Linked DNA regions of Gemmata palustris. The protein of the gene in region 1 interacts with the protein of each later gene in a pairwise test. Links are inferred from orthologs where the notes say so. Each region holds a gene or a part of one and is shown in the gene's direction. Other genes may lie near its edges. The genes, in order: dnaX and dnaE.

The links.
Region 2: the proteins of dnaX (region 1) and dnaE interact in binary tests that used the Escherichia coli proteins (3 or more experiments, as listed by UniProt). The link is inferred for Gemmata palustris from one-to-one orthologs.

What each region holds. Positions count from the first base shown.
Region 1 is NZ_JAGKQQ010000001.1:3,242,321-3,248,813, forward strand. Bases 1,428-4,389 are described here. They hold dnaX (DNA polymerase III subunit gamma/tau), read left to right. Parts: upstream 1,428-1,974; coding sequence 1,975-3,804; downstream 3,805-4,389. Other genes in these bases: J8F10_RS13175 (sulfotransferase family protein), read right to left, coding at 1,428-1,576; J8F10_RS13185 (YbaB/EbfC family nucleoid-associated protein), read left to right, coding at 3,809-4,162. Also shown: J8F10_RS13170 (hypothetical protein), read left to right, coding at 1-199; more of J8F10_RS13175, read right to left, coding at 401-1,427; J8F10_RS13190 (hypothetical protein), read left to right, coding at 4,465-4,713; recombination mediator RecR, read left to right, coding at 4,752-5,360; rpoN (RNA polymerase factor sigma-54), read left to right, coding at 5,566-6,493. UniProt on the Escherichia coli protein: Part of the beta sliding clamp loading complex, which hydrolyzes ATP to load the beta clamp onto primed DNA to form the DNA replication pre-initiation complex.
Region 2 is NZ_JAGKQQ010000001.1:6,712,539-6,720,155, forward strand. What follows is about bases 205-4,290. They hold dnaE (DNA polymerase III subunit alpha), read left to right. Parts: upstream 205-571; coding sequence 572-4,090; downstream 4,091-4,290. Other genes in these bases: thpR (RNA 2',3'-cyclic phosphodiesterase), read left to right, coding at 205-242; J8F10_RS27945 (hypothetical protein), read left to right, coding at 4,100-4,290. Outside these bases: more of thpR, read left to right, coding at 1-204; more of J8F10_RS27945, read left to right, coding at 4,291-4,750; J8F10_RS27950 (FHA domain-containing protein), read right to left, coding at 4,762-5,448; J8F10_RS27955 (hypothetical protein), read right to left, coding at 5,687-6,577; J8F10_RS27960 (CDP-alcohol phosphatidyltransferase family protein), read right to left, coding at 6,717-7,301. UniProt on the Escherichia coli protein: DNA polymerase III is a complex, multichain enzyme responsible for most of the replicative synthesis in bacteria. This DNA polymerase also exhibits 3' to 5' exonuclease activity. The alpha chain is the DNA polymerase catalytic subunit.

The sequences.
Region 1 (6,493 bases):
CCGCTCGAGCGCCATTCCGCCGGGCTGGTACCGCATCTCGCTGGCCCCTCCCCCACCCGCGAGCGCGAGCACGGAGGCGGAACCGGCGCCGGTGTTCCCGACGAAACTGTCGCGCCCGGACCTCTCGGGCCTGGAGCGCGAGGTGCAGGCGGGCAAGGAGCACGTGTTCGAGTTCGTGGTGGACGTGCCGAAGGAGTGAGGAACAGAAAAATGCACAGGGCTTCCGCCCTGTGCTACGAACGCCGGCCCCTCCGGGGCGGAAGACCAGAACCATCAATCGCCGTGGAGAAGCTACGGAAACCGGCCCCTCTGAGCCGAAGCCCAACGCCTTCAATGCCTTTCCGCCCTGGAGGGGCCGGCGTTCGTAGCACAGGGCGGGAGCCCTGTGCCTCCCCTCCCCTTACTCGTACCCGTAGCGCCGGATCACGTCGCCCCAGCGCTCCGTGACGAGCGCGCTCTCGGCGTCCGTCGTCCGGAACTTGTTCGTCTCGTAGTTCGCGTTCTGGCGCTGGTACTCCTCGATCCGCGGGCGCACCGCGTCGAAGTCCCCGAGGTTCAGGGTCGCGTAAACTTTCTGCAACTCGCTGACGGGGTTGCGGACCAGGTCCTCGTACCGCAGTTCCGCGAAGTGCCCCTCTTTAAAGAGGGGGCGCGCGTCTTCGAGCCGGTCGTAGATCACCCGGAACTCGCGCAGCACCTTTTCTTCAAGCCCCGTATCGGTCGGCGTTTGCAACCCGTGGCTGCGGCCCAGCGACCGCCAGAGGTTGACGGTCGAGGGGAACACCGCGCGCGGGTTGCGGACGATGTGGACGAACTTCGCGTCCGGGAACAGTTCGAGCAGCACCGGCACGCGGGCCGTGTGCGGCGGCGACTTCAGCACGAGCTGCTTGCCGGTCCGCGCGGTCACTTCCTTCAGGAACCGCACGAACACGCGCTTCCATTTCGCCAACTGCTGGGGCGAGAGGCCCGACAAATCGAGCGCGCCGGTGTCCTTCGGCACCCGGGCCGGGAACGCGAAGTCGGTGTACGTGGAGGGCACCCCCATGAGCGCCAGTGCGAACTCGTCTTCCTGCGGGCGCTCCCAGCCGAACGGCATGTTGTCCATCGGGCGCTTGTCGGGCAGCATCCACTTCCCGTAGCGCTTGAAGAATTGATTGGTGAGCAGCGCGTGGTGCGGGTTGAAACAGTCCTGCATGTCGGGGAAGCCGAACTGCGCGTCGCGAATCATCAGCTCGTGCAGGAGCGTGGTGCCGGTGCGCCAGTGGCCGATCACGAACACCGGCGGCTTCTCGATCACCGTTTCGCGCACGCGCTCGCCGTACCGGGCGTTGAGCATCCACCGGAGCGCCGCGTTCATTACGGAATTGACGGATACGATGGCCGCGATGTACCAGTACGGCGCCTGCACCGCGAACCCGTTGTCCCGCAACAGTCGCATCCAGGTGAAACAGTCCATCCCCTCCCAGACGCGCGGCGACCACTCCCGCTTCGGCGCCTTCGCCGGGGCCGGGCGCTTCGGGTCCGGGGCGCGGCCCGGTTCGGTAACGGAATCAGCAGCGCTCGCGTTCTGGGGCATCCCGGTCCTTCCTCCTCGGCGCGACGATCCGCGTGTATTCAAGTGAAGCGATTCCGCGCGCAACGACAACCGGGCTTTATTTTGAGTTCCACGTTCCAAGTTCCAGAGTTCCTAAGAACAAGTCCGCCGGGGCCTTTTTGTCACCGATTGTGGCGCCACCCGCTCGTTAAACGCGCGGTTCGCGGGGCCTTTTTGTCGCCGATCGCCGGGTAGTGTCTTGATTGTGGCGCCACCCGCTCGTTGACACTCGCGGTTCGCCTGAGCCTCGGGCGAACCGCGAGTGTCAACGAGCGGGTAGTTTTATCCGGTACTCTTTGGCCACCTCCGCGATTGTTCGGGACCGCGGTTCCGGGTAGATTCAAAGTCGAGCAATCAACCGACAGGAACAGGACGGGCCGATGTCGAAGTCGAAGCCGAACCCCGCACCCGGCGCCGAACCCCCGGCGTACACGGTCGTCGCGCGGAGGTACCGGCCGCAGCAGTTTTCCGAACTGATCGGGCAGGAGCACGTCGCCAACGCGCTCGTCAACGCGCTCAAGTCCGGGCGCGTCGCGCACGCTTACTTGTTCACGGGCGCACGCGGGGTCGGCAAAACCAGCGCCGCCCGCATCCTCGCCAAAGCCCTCAACTGCATGAAGGGCGACAAGGCCACCGCCACCCCGTGCGACGAGTGCGACAGTTGCCGCGCCGTGATGACCGGCGACGACGTGGACGTGCTGGAGATCGACGGCGCGAGCAACAACAAGGTGGAGGAGGTCCGCGACCTGCGCCAGAACGTCGGGTTCCGCCCGGCGCGCGGCCGGTACAAGATCTACATCATCGACGAAGTCCACATGCTCTCCACGTCCGCGTTCAACGCGCTGCTGAAGACGCTGGAGGAGCCGCCCGAGCACGTCAAGTTCATCCTCGCGACCACGGAAGTGCAAAAAATACCGATCACGATCCTGTCGCGGTGCCAGCGGTTCGACTTCGCGCACGTCGGGCCGACGAAAATCTTCGACCAGCTCAAGCGCATCGTCGAACGCGAGGGCCACCCGGCCGACGATGACGCGCTGCGGATCGTCGCGCGGCGCGCGGCCGGGTCCATGCGCGACTCGCAATCGCTGCTCGATCAGCTCCTCGCCTCGGCGCCAGGCAAACTCACGGCGGAGCAAGTCAGCGCCGTTCTGGGGACCGCGGCCGATCATCGCGTGATCGACCTCGCCCGCGCGATGCTCGGGGGCGACCCCAAAGGCGCGCTGGACCTCATCGCGTCGTGGGTCGAGCGCGGGCTGCAGATCGGGGAACTCGTTGACCAGCTCGTGGAATACTGGCGCGCACTGATGCTCGTGAGTTGCGGCGGAGCGGAAGTGCGCGAGCTGCCCGTTTCATCCAACCAATTTGAAGCGGTGAAGACGCAAGCCGCGAGCGTTTCTCTCGATACTATTCTTGCGGGCCTGGAAGTGTTGACCGCCACAAAAGCGCGAATGCGCGGCAGCCCCTACACGCAGGTGCTGTTGGAAATGGCGGTCGTCCGCTTGTGCCGGATCGGGGACCTCCGGTCGCTCGACCAACTGGTGCAAGCGCTGACGCAGCCGGGGGTACAATCTCCCGTGGTTGCTGCGGGGACGGGCACTCAGCCACCTGCACGGGCAGTTACAGCGCCAGCGGGTGGTGCAAACGACGCTGCAAAAAAAAACGGCCCCCTGATGGCGGCGCTGACGGCTAAAGCGGCCGAAAGCGTTTCTCCTAATGCCGCCCCGTCCACCGTTGCGCTCAGCGAAATGACCCTTCACGACGTGTGGGATCGCTTCTACCGCTACGCCGGTGAAAAGTACCCGATCCTGGCTAAACACCTTAATTATGTCAGTTCGTATGCAATTTTGGGGCCAAATTCCCTAGTAATCCGCTTCCCCCCAAGCTATAGTGAAGCACAAGTCGCATGTGCGACCGAGACCGGAGCCCTGCGGCTCACGGACGCGATGAAGCGGATCACCGGCCAGGCGATCACGCTGCGGTTCGAGCCGGACCGGGCGAACGGCGCCCGGCCGCTGGTCGGGGACACGCAACCGTCGACCGCGTCGCGCGGGGACGTGAAGCAGTTGCTCCCCTCGCTCCCGATGTTCAAGAAGGTGTTCAACGTTTTCGGCGGGCAGATCCGGCAGGTGGACGACGACTTCAACCCCTTTGCCCCGCCGAAGCCGGTCGAGACCAAAGACAAAGACGAGACCGATACCGACGAAGGGTGACGCCATGTTCAAGGGCCTCGGATCGATGCTGAGCCTCCTGGGGAACCAGGGCAAAATTCAGGAAGAGATTCAGAAGTTCCAGGCCCAGGTGGGGCAGATCACCGCGGAGGCGTCGTCCGGCGCCGGGTACGTGACCGCGAAAGTGAACGGGCGCATGGAAGTGCTCAGCGTCCGCATCTCGGACGACGCGCTGAAACTCAACGACCGCGAGATGCTCGAGGACCTCGTGACCGCGGCCGTGAACCAGGCGCTCACGAAGGTGCGCGCCCAGCTCGCCGAAGAGAGCGCGAAGATGGCCGCGAACATCGGGCTCCCCCCCGGGATGCTCGGGGGCGGCGGGTTCCCCGGCATGGGCTGAGATGTGGCCGTGTTTAGAGGTGTGGCTTGTGTTTTTGCCCTCTCCCCTTGCGGGAGAGGGTGGTGAGGCTTTGCGAACCGGGTGAGGGGTAACCTCCTGCATCAGGAAGCAACCCCTCACCCCGCCGCGAAGCGCGGCGACCCTCTCCCGCAAGGGGAGAGGGCAAAAAACACCCCGGCCCGCGAGAAGGCGGCTGCAAGGGGAGAGGGCGAAACCCGAAGAGGGCCGGTGAGCGGAAGATGAGGCCGACGCCCTGACCTGTGCCACTGCCCCCGCGATCACGACACCCCGGAGGCCCGTTCATGCTCGCGTTCATTGTCACGCTCCGCAGCGGCCGGCGCTACACGATCCAGGCCGAGGAGCTGCGGTCCAGTTCCGACAGCTACATCGAGCTGCTCGGGCCGTCGACGGCGGTGGCGCTCCCGGGGGTCGTGGCGCTCTTCGACCGGGCCGACGTCGTGTCGGTCGTGGCGCGCGAGCACCTCGTGTCCGAGGAACCGGGCGACGCGATTCCCCACACGGTCACCCGGGCCGACCCGATCCCGTTCTAACATCGTGACAGAACCCGGGGCGCGAGCGCCCGAAGGAGATGGCGGACGTGTCCGAACCGGCAGGCGTGATCGCGGGGCTGCTCGAGGAGCTGACCAAGCTCCCCGGCATCGGTCCCAAAAGTGCCGAGCGCATCGCGCACTTTTTACTCGCGGGCGACCGCCGGCACGCGGTCGAACTCGCTCAGGCGCTGCAGGCCGTCGCGGACCGCGTGCGCCCGTGTAGCGAGTGCTTCAACCTGACCGACGGGACGTTGTGCCCGATTTGTGGAGACCCGAAGCGCGACGCGGGGTTGTTGTGTGTAGTGGAAACGCCGCGCGACGTGAACTCGTTCGAGCGCGCCGGTAACTTTCGCGGGCTGTACCACGTCCTGGGCGGGCGCCTGGCCCCGCTTGATGGGATGGGGCCGGACCGGTTGACCTTCAGTGCGCTGGTGGCGCGCGTGACACGCGGCGGGGTGCGCGAGGTGATTCTCGCGACCAGCCCGACGCTCGAGGGCGACGGCACGGCACTGTTCGCGTCCACGGTTCTGGCGCCGACCGGGGTGCCCGTCACGCGATTGGCACGGGGATTGCCTAGCGGTAGTTCTCTGGAACTCGCGAACGCACAAATGCTGGCCGAGGCACTCGACGGGCGCCGAACGTTTTAAGCAGCCCGGTGCGCAAACTGGCGCACCGGAGGCGCCCCGATGAAAACGTGCTCCCGCAAGCGCCGAACGTGAATCCGGTATCCGTGAATACGCACGGGTTAGTTGGTAGATTCGGGCCGAGAGGATTTGGCACGCACGATGGTGCCCCGCGTGTGACCCACGCACGATTCTTGAGAGGGAACCGATGAGCGGTCTTGGAATGAGAATGGATCTCCGCGTCCGTCAGGACCTGCGCCAGGTCCTGGCCCCGCGCATGATCCAGTCGATGGAAATTCTCCAGTTGTCCATCACGGACCTCCAAGCGAAGATTGATGAGGCGCTCCAGGAAAACCCGTTCCTGGAACTGAAGGAGAAGCTCGGCGAAGTGGACGAGGTGGCGCCGGACTTCAACCCGGACGCGCCGCTGAAGCACGACGAAACGGGCGACCTGGAGTTCAGCCGGCTGGAGGAGCTCAACCGCGACTGGGACGACCACTTCAACGAGGAGCACCGCGGGAGCCGGGCGTCGATGGAGGAGGACGGCGACCGGAAGCTCGAAGCGATGGCGAACATGCCCGATCGCGCCCCGTCGCTGCAGGACTACCTCGCGGACCAGATCGGCGAACTGGAAATCGACGAAGAGGAGCGGGGCCTCGCGCGCCACATCTGCAGCTTCGTGGACCGCACCGGGTACCTCGGTGCCCGGCTCAAGGTCCGCAAGGGCAAGGAGCGCGAGGAGCCGGACGACGAGGACAAGGACAAGCCCCGGAAGAAGAAGCCCGACGACGAGAACGACGAGGAACTGTACAGCGACGTGTTCCGCACCGTGCCATTGAGCGAAATTGCCTCGCTCTACGACGGACAGGTGACCGCCGATGACGTCGAGGACACGCTCGTCCACATCGTGCAGAAGCTCGACCCGCCCGGCGTCGCGGCCCGCGACCTCAAAGAGTGCCTGCTCCTCCAGATCCCGCCGGACTCGCCGCTGGCCGACGCGATGCGCGTCATCGTCCGCGACCACCTCGAGGACGTCGGCGCCAACCGCATCCCGGTGATCCAGAGGGCCACGCGGTACGAGCTCTCGACCATTCAGGACACGATCGCGGCGATCCAGCACCTGGACCCGAAGCCGGGGCTCAAGTTCTCCGATTCCG
Region 2 (7,617 bases), 3.5 Mb from region 1 along the record:
AAGAAGAGATGCTGGAACTGGGCTGCTACCGCACGGAGGAGCGCGGGTACACGCCGCACCTCACGCTCGGGCGCATCAACAGCCCGGAAGATGGCGTCGCGCTCGTGGCCGAACTGCCCAAGCGGATGGCGTGGCAGGGCGGGCGGGTCGCGGTCGGTGAGGTGATAGTGTACAGCAGCGAGATGGACCGCGACGGCCCGGTGTACACGGTTATGGGCCGCGCGCCGCTGACGGGAAAGTAGAACCGGGGTCGCGGGTTACGCGGCCCGCCCGTCTTCAACTCCGTGCTCGAGAACGAGCACCTCGGTTCCTTTCACCCGATAATTAATCCCTCAAGTTCCGCACACATTTTCGGTGCGGCTCCTCCCTCGGAAGCCACCGCGCGCTGACCTTTTGGCCGCGCTCGTGCCAACGGCTATACGCAATCTGCACATACATCAAGTCCGCTACCACCCGCGCACACCCGCGCCGGGAGTGGGCTGTTCACCTTCCGCTCCCGGCGCGGGCGAGGTATAACAAGTGAACTCGCTTGTCCGCCCGTTCACTGTTCCGACTCACCAGGACGCCACGAATGGCCCGCTGCTTCTGCCACTTGCACCTGCACACGCACTACAGCATGTTGGACGGGTTCAACCGCATCCCGCCGCTGGTGAAGCAGACAAAAGAACTGGGCATGAACGCGGTCGCCATCACCGACCACGGGAACCTGTACGGCGCCATCGAGTTCTACATGGAGTGCAAGAAGGGCGGCATCAAGCCCATCATCGGGTACGAGGCGTACCTGGCGCCGGGTTCGCGCCTGGAGCGCGACAGCAAAGGCGAACTCGGCTTCTCCACGCACCTCACCCTGCTCGCCAAAAACGAAGCCGGGCTCAAGAACCTCATCAAGCTGTCGAGCATCGCGTACCTGGAAGGGTTCTACCGCAACCCGCGCATCGACAAAGAGATCCTCGAGCAGTACCACGAAGGCATCATGTGCCTGAGCGGGTGCCTGGCGGGCGAGTTCAACCAGTACATCATCAAGGACAAGCCCCACGAGGCCGAGAAGACCGCCAAATGGTTCCGTAAGGTGTTTGGTGAAGACTTCTACATCGAGATCCAGAACAACGGCATCGGGCTCCAGGACCAATGTACCCCGGTGGCCGCGGACATCGCGAACAAGCTCGGCGTGCCGCTCGTGGCCACCGCGGACGCGCACTACCTGTGCTCCGAGGACGCCCAGGCGCACGACGTGCTGTTCTGCATCAACACGCGCCAGATGCACGACCCGCGGAAGAAGAAGTACCCCGAAGAGCGGATGGCGAACCCGTACTTCGTCCGCAGCCCGGAGGACATGTACCGGCTCTTCCCCAACCACCCGGACGCCGTCGCGCGCAGCCAGGAGATCGCGGACAAAGTCGACATCGACATCGACTTCAAGAAGCGCTACTTCCCGGTGTTCGTCACGCCCGACGAGAAGACGCCCGACGCGTACCTGCGCGAGCTGTGCGAACGGGGCATGTACGAACGGTACGGGGCCGAGCCGAGCGAGGCGGTGCGCAAGCGCCTGGACCACGAGCTCGGCATCATCAACAAGATGGGGTTCCCCACTTACTTCCTCGTGGTGTGGGACTTCGTCCGGTTCGCGCGCGAGGAGGGCATCCCGTGTACGGCCCGCGGATCGGGCTGTGGGGCGATCGTTTGCTACCTGTTGTACATGAGCCACGTCTGCCCGCTCGAGTACGACTTGCTGTTCGAGCGGTTCCTCGACCCGAACCGGTCCGAGGCGCCCGACATCGATATCGACTTCTGCCAGGAGCGGCGCGAGCTGGTCATCGACTACGTGAAGCGGAAGTACGGCGTCGAGTCGGTCGCCCAGATCGGCACGTTCGGTACGCTCGCGGCGAAGGCCGCGCTCAAGGACGTGGGGCGCGTGCTGGGGCAGACCCCGGAGCGCATGAACGCGCTGTGCAAGCTCGTCCCGATGAAGGGGGCGATCTCGAAGAGCCTCCAGGAGGCGCTCGACGAGTCGCCGGACTTCAAGCGCGAGTACGACCAGGACCCCTCGATCCGCGAAGTGGTCGACATCGCCCTGAAACTCGAAGGGGCGAACCGCAACGTGGGCACGCACGCGGCCGGCGTGGTGATCGCGAACGGCCCGGTCACGAACTACGTGCCGGTCCAGCGCCCGCCCAAGAAGGGCGACGACAATTCCAGCGACGCGACCACGATGACGACCCAGTGGGAAATGGGCATCCTCGAGAAGGTCGGGCTGCTGAAGATGGACTTCCTGGGGTTGCGCAACCTCACGGTCCTCGACAACTGCGTGAAGCTCATCAAGAAGACCCGCGGTCAGGTCGTGGACCCGATGACGTTCCCGCTCGACGACCCGGAGACGTACCGGCTGCTCCAGCGCGGCGACGCCAAGGGCGTGTTCCAGCTCGAAAGCGAGGGCATCCGCGAGCTCCTGAAGCGGATGAAGCCGGACAACATCCGCGACCTGATCGCGGTGCTCGCGCTGTACCGCCCCGGCCCGCTCGAGGGCGGCATGGTGGACGAGTACGTCGAGTGCAAGAACGGCCGCAAGAAGCCCGAGTACGCGCACCCGATCATGGAAGAGGTGCTGAGCGAGACTTACGGCGTCATGGTGTACCAGGAGCAGATCATGCGGATGTTGAACCGCATGGGGGGCATTGAACTCGCCAAAGCCTATGCGTGCATCAAGGCCATCAGCAAGAAGAACTTCGAGATCATCAACACGCGCAAGGCCGACTTCATTGCGGGCTCGACGCAGCGGGACATGAGCGCGGAAAAGGCCGAAGAAATCTTCGACCTGATCGTGAAGTTCGGCGGCTACGGCTTCAACAAATCACACACCGCGGCCTACGCACAGATCGGGTACCAGACGGCGTACCTGAAGGCCCACTTCACCGCGGAATACATGGCCGCGCTGCTCTCGTCGGAAATCGATGACGGGAACAAGCGCGACGTGTTCATCGACCACATCTCCGACGCACGGAAGCTCGGTATCGATGTGCTCCCGCCGGACGTGAACCGCGGGCTGGCCGACTTCGACGTGCAGCACAACCGCATCATCTTCGGCCTCACGGCCATCAAGGGTTTGGGGCGCGGGGCCGCGCAGGAAATCGTTCGCGCCCGGAACGAGGGCGGGAAGTTCAAGGACTTGTTCGACTTCTGCGAGCGGATCGACCGGCGCATCGTGCAGAAGGGCGCCGTCGAGAAGATGATCCAGGCCGGGGCGTTCGACGTGTTCGGCAGGCGCGCGGCGCACTTCGCGGCGGTCGCGAAGGCGTACCAGGCGGCCGACGAGCGGGCGTCCGAGAAGCGCCGCGGGCAGAAGAGCTTCCTCGATCTGTTCGAGGGCGACGACGGCGCGGACGATGGAGGCGCGAAGCACCACGGGCTACCCGACGTTCCCGAGTGGCCGGAGACGGAGCGCCTCAAGTTCGAGAAAGAGGCGCTCGACTTCTACATTTCGAGCCACCCGCTCGCGCAGCACGACGAGCAGTTGCGCCGGTTCCGCACGCACGATGCGGGCGACCTCGCGAAGGGCGGCAAGAACGGCACCGAGGCCCGCATCGGCGGGATGATTACGAACCTCGACGTGCGCACCGCGAACAAGGGCCGCAACATCGGCCGCAAGTACGCGATGTTCCGCATCGAGGACTTCACCGGGTCCGTGCGCTGCATCATGTGGTCCGACGAGTATTCGCGGTTCAAGGACCAAGTGGACTCGGACACGGTCGCGGTGTTCGAGGGCGTGCTGAACTGGGCCGCGGACCGTGCCGAGCCGGACTTCGCCATCAAGAAGATCATCACGCTCGACGAGGCCCGGGCCGAGTTCACCAAGAGCATGGTGCTGAAACTCGCCTACACCGAGGACGAAGAGACGCTGCGAAAACTGGACGCGGTGAGCCTCATTTTGAAGCGCCATAAGGGGCCGTGCCCGGTGTACATGAACGTCCGCGACCCGAACGGCAAACAGGTGCAGTTGAAGCTCAGTGACGAGTTTCGTGTTAACCCGGCCGCACTGAAGCTCGAAGAACTGGAGATGCTGTTGGGGCCGGGCGCGATCATTTTCTCGCGGTAGGGCACCGGTATGCCGGTTACGGTCGAATTCTTGACGCCCGCCGACTTGCGCGACGTCCTGCGCGGAATGGCTGCGGTGTCCGTTTTGCACGGGGAATGCGACCACACGTTCCGTGTGGTGGGTAGCACCGCGGTGGCTCGATGGGGGGATTTTGCCGGGAACAGTGGCCACTTCCTGTTCCACCCGACCGGGAGCGTGATCCTCGGCTTTGACCACGAGTCACCGATGAGCCCCCACGCGAACACCGGGCGGAACGATTTCCGCGCGTGGCCCGGTGTGTACGAATCGCTCCCCGAGTCGTTGATGGCCGCGATCCGTGCGAACCCCTTCGAGCCCGAGTTCGATCTCCGAGAGGTCACGTTCTGTTTGTGGAATCAGACCGTTACCAAGTGTTGGCAGAAAGGACACATCGAGTACCCGGAACGAGATTACGGGGACGCGGATGGCGAAGGGTACATCCTGGGCTGGCTGTGTAACTATTTCCGCGACTTTGTTGGTGAGTTTCGGGAAACGTACAAATGGGTCTTAGATACGGGAGCCGTTGCGGAGTTGCTTTCGGGTGACGAAATCACGCGCGAGTGCGTCCGGCTATTGGGACCGGATCGCGATTCGGACGCGGTTGTTACGGAACTCGCGGCGATGGGGTTCCGCATCGTCTGAGTCGATGAGCCTTACGCGGTCGGTTCGGAGATGGTGCGAGCGTAGCGCGCGAGGAGCATCTGCACGGCCTGAATCGTTTGCCACTCGGCGAACCCGATCCGCACCTCGGTGCCGTCCTCGTTCGCGTCAATGTTCTCGACGGCCGTGGTCAGCCCCTTGTGCAGATAGTCCAGGATTTCGGCGAGGCGAGCGGCTTGCGACGGTGTGAGTTTCTGCGGGAGCGGCGGGACGTCGTCGTCGAACGCAGTCCACCCGCCCGCCGGGGGCGGGGACGGAGCGACCGTGCGCTGGCTGTCGGCCACCGAGACGCGCCCGGACGCGGCCTGGAGCTCGTCGGCCCGGATCGTTTGCACCTGCCCGCCCGCGTTGTTGGCGGGCACGGCGGCCTTGCGTGCCGCGATCTCTTCCATCGTCCCGAAGAGCAACATGCTCCGGCCGATCGAAACTTGATCGCCGGGGCGCAGGCGCCGGATCTGGACCGCGGTGCCGTTCACCCGCGTGCCGTTCGTACTGTCGAGGTCCGTCAGGATGATGTCGTTGTCTTCGACCTGCACCTTGGCGTGGAACCGGCTGACGCGCTCGTCGTTGAGTCGAAGGCCGTTGCCCTCTTCCCGGCCGATCGTGACGGGGATGGGCAGGTCTTTGTAGACCCGGCCCTTATCGACCCCTTCGAGAACCAGGAAGGTAACGGTGCGCATTGAAAGGATCCTGTGCCAGCGCCCAGACCCGATTAGAAGCGGGAGGCCCGATGGATGTGGTATAGCACAACCAATTCGGGCCGGGCGTAAAAACCACGGATGGGATGTTCGTCCCTACGGGTTATTGTCCGCGTTTCAGGCGGGCGTGTCAATTTCACCGTGGGCACAGCCATTTCAACCCACGGGCCTTCAGAAAACAAGGCTTCACGCGCCGGAATTACGACGTGCCGCACGCGACCTAATCATTCACTTTAAACGACGTGAACATCCGGCGGACGACCGCACTGTCGTGCGCGATGTTTTTCGCCCGGACGCCGTACACGTAGAGCCGCGGGCGCCCGCCCTCGGTCACGAGGATCAGCCACTCGACAACCTTCCCGCGCGGCGAATCCATGTGGACCTCGATCCCCCACGCATTTTTGAACCGGATCTCGGCTTCCTTGGTGACGGTGCCCTCGAGTCGCGCCTTTTCGCGATCCAGTTCGGTCCGAATCGCGGAGGCGGTGAAAACTTTGTCCTTATCGGCCGCGATCGACGCGGCGAACCCCGGGTCCAGGTCGCCCCACGCCAGCCACGCGGTCGAGCGCGTGTACCACCCTTCGGAGGTGAATCGCTTTCCGCCGGTGATCGACTCGGCCGTGCTCGCGCCCGTGTCCTCTTCTGTGGGGCGCCCGGGGAGCAGAACGGAACACGAACCGTCGGGCGGAGTGTACTCTGTCCACCCGCGCTCCGACACGCGCCCGGACCCGTACCCGAGAGCGGCGACCGTCAACCCCATTACCACGACCGTGATCGCCAGCGCCGCAACGATCACGATCGTGACCAGGACGGCGCGCGGTTTCGCGCTTGTGTGCGGCGCGGCGCGGCGCGCCCTCGGCTTCGGGGGCACGTCTTCGTCGAGCGAGAGCGGCCGCGGCTCGACCAACTTCGCGACCGGGATGACGGGCGCCGGCGGTTCCGGTGTGTGGGGCGGACCGGGAGGTGCGAGGGCCGGTTCAACGACCGTAGGTGTCACGGGAAGTGCGGTCACCACGGCCTGGCACCACGGGCACAGGGTCGGCCTGCCGAGCGCTTCGTCGGGCACCTGGAACGGCTTATCGCAACTGGTGCAGTGGACCGGAACGAACATGCGTCGCCCTGTTACTCGGTGGAGCGCGGGCGCGGTGCCCGCTAATACGACGAGAACGCCGACATGATGGGTGATGGTTACACGGGAAATTCGCCGGAACCGCTCCCGCTCGGTCAACGGATCGAGTTCCGGTGGTGCGTTAGCGCAAGAGCTTAGCAGCTTTCACGACGTACTGGGCGCCGCTCCCGACGGTCGCCGCGAGCATCGCCCAGAGCAGCACCCGTTGCACCGGGGTCAGCACCGCGAGCACGTCCGCCGTGCCCGGAAGCGTGTCGAGCCAGCGGATGAGTAGCACGCCGATCAGCACGGCGCACTGGAGCGCCATCTTCAATTTGCCGAACCAGTCCGCGCCGAATTTCTTGCCCGTGGCTTCTACCATTCCGCGGATGCCCGTCACCAGCAACTCGCGGCACACCACCACCGTCACCATCCACGGATCGATGCCGGCGGGCTCCACGGGGATCAGATAAATGAACGTCCCGCACACGAGGACCTTATCGGTCAGCGGATCGAGGTTGCGCCCCACGAGCGTGAGCGGACCGTACTTTCGTGCCCACCACCCGTCCAACCAGTCGGTCGCGGTCGCGACGAGGAAGACGACGAGGCCCGCGAGCCACGCGCCGTGAACAATGCACGCGAACAGCACCACCGCGAGCGGGACGCGGGCGAACGAAAGCAGGTTAGGGGCGTTCAGAAGTGATTCGGGCACGGGAGGCGCGGACATGGGATACCCTATCAACGGCCGAAGCGACGGGCGCGGGATCATTGTCGCGAATGAGAGGAGAAACGACACCGGCCGCAGAGCGCGTCTGCGGCCGGAGTGCGTGGGCGGCTCTTACAACTCAGTCCAGTAACGGCTCACTTGATCGGTTCGATCGGAGGGGGGGCCGGTGCGCCGCGCCCCTTGTCTTTTCCAGTCTTTAGTTCACCGACTGGAGCTGAGGCCGGTTGAGGAGACGTTTTGGGTGAATCCCCGCAACCCGCAAGCACGAGGACCGGTAGGACGAACATTGCGGCGGCCAGAAGTCGACGGATAAACA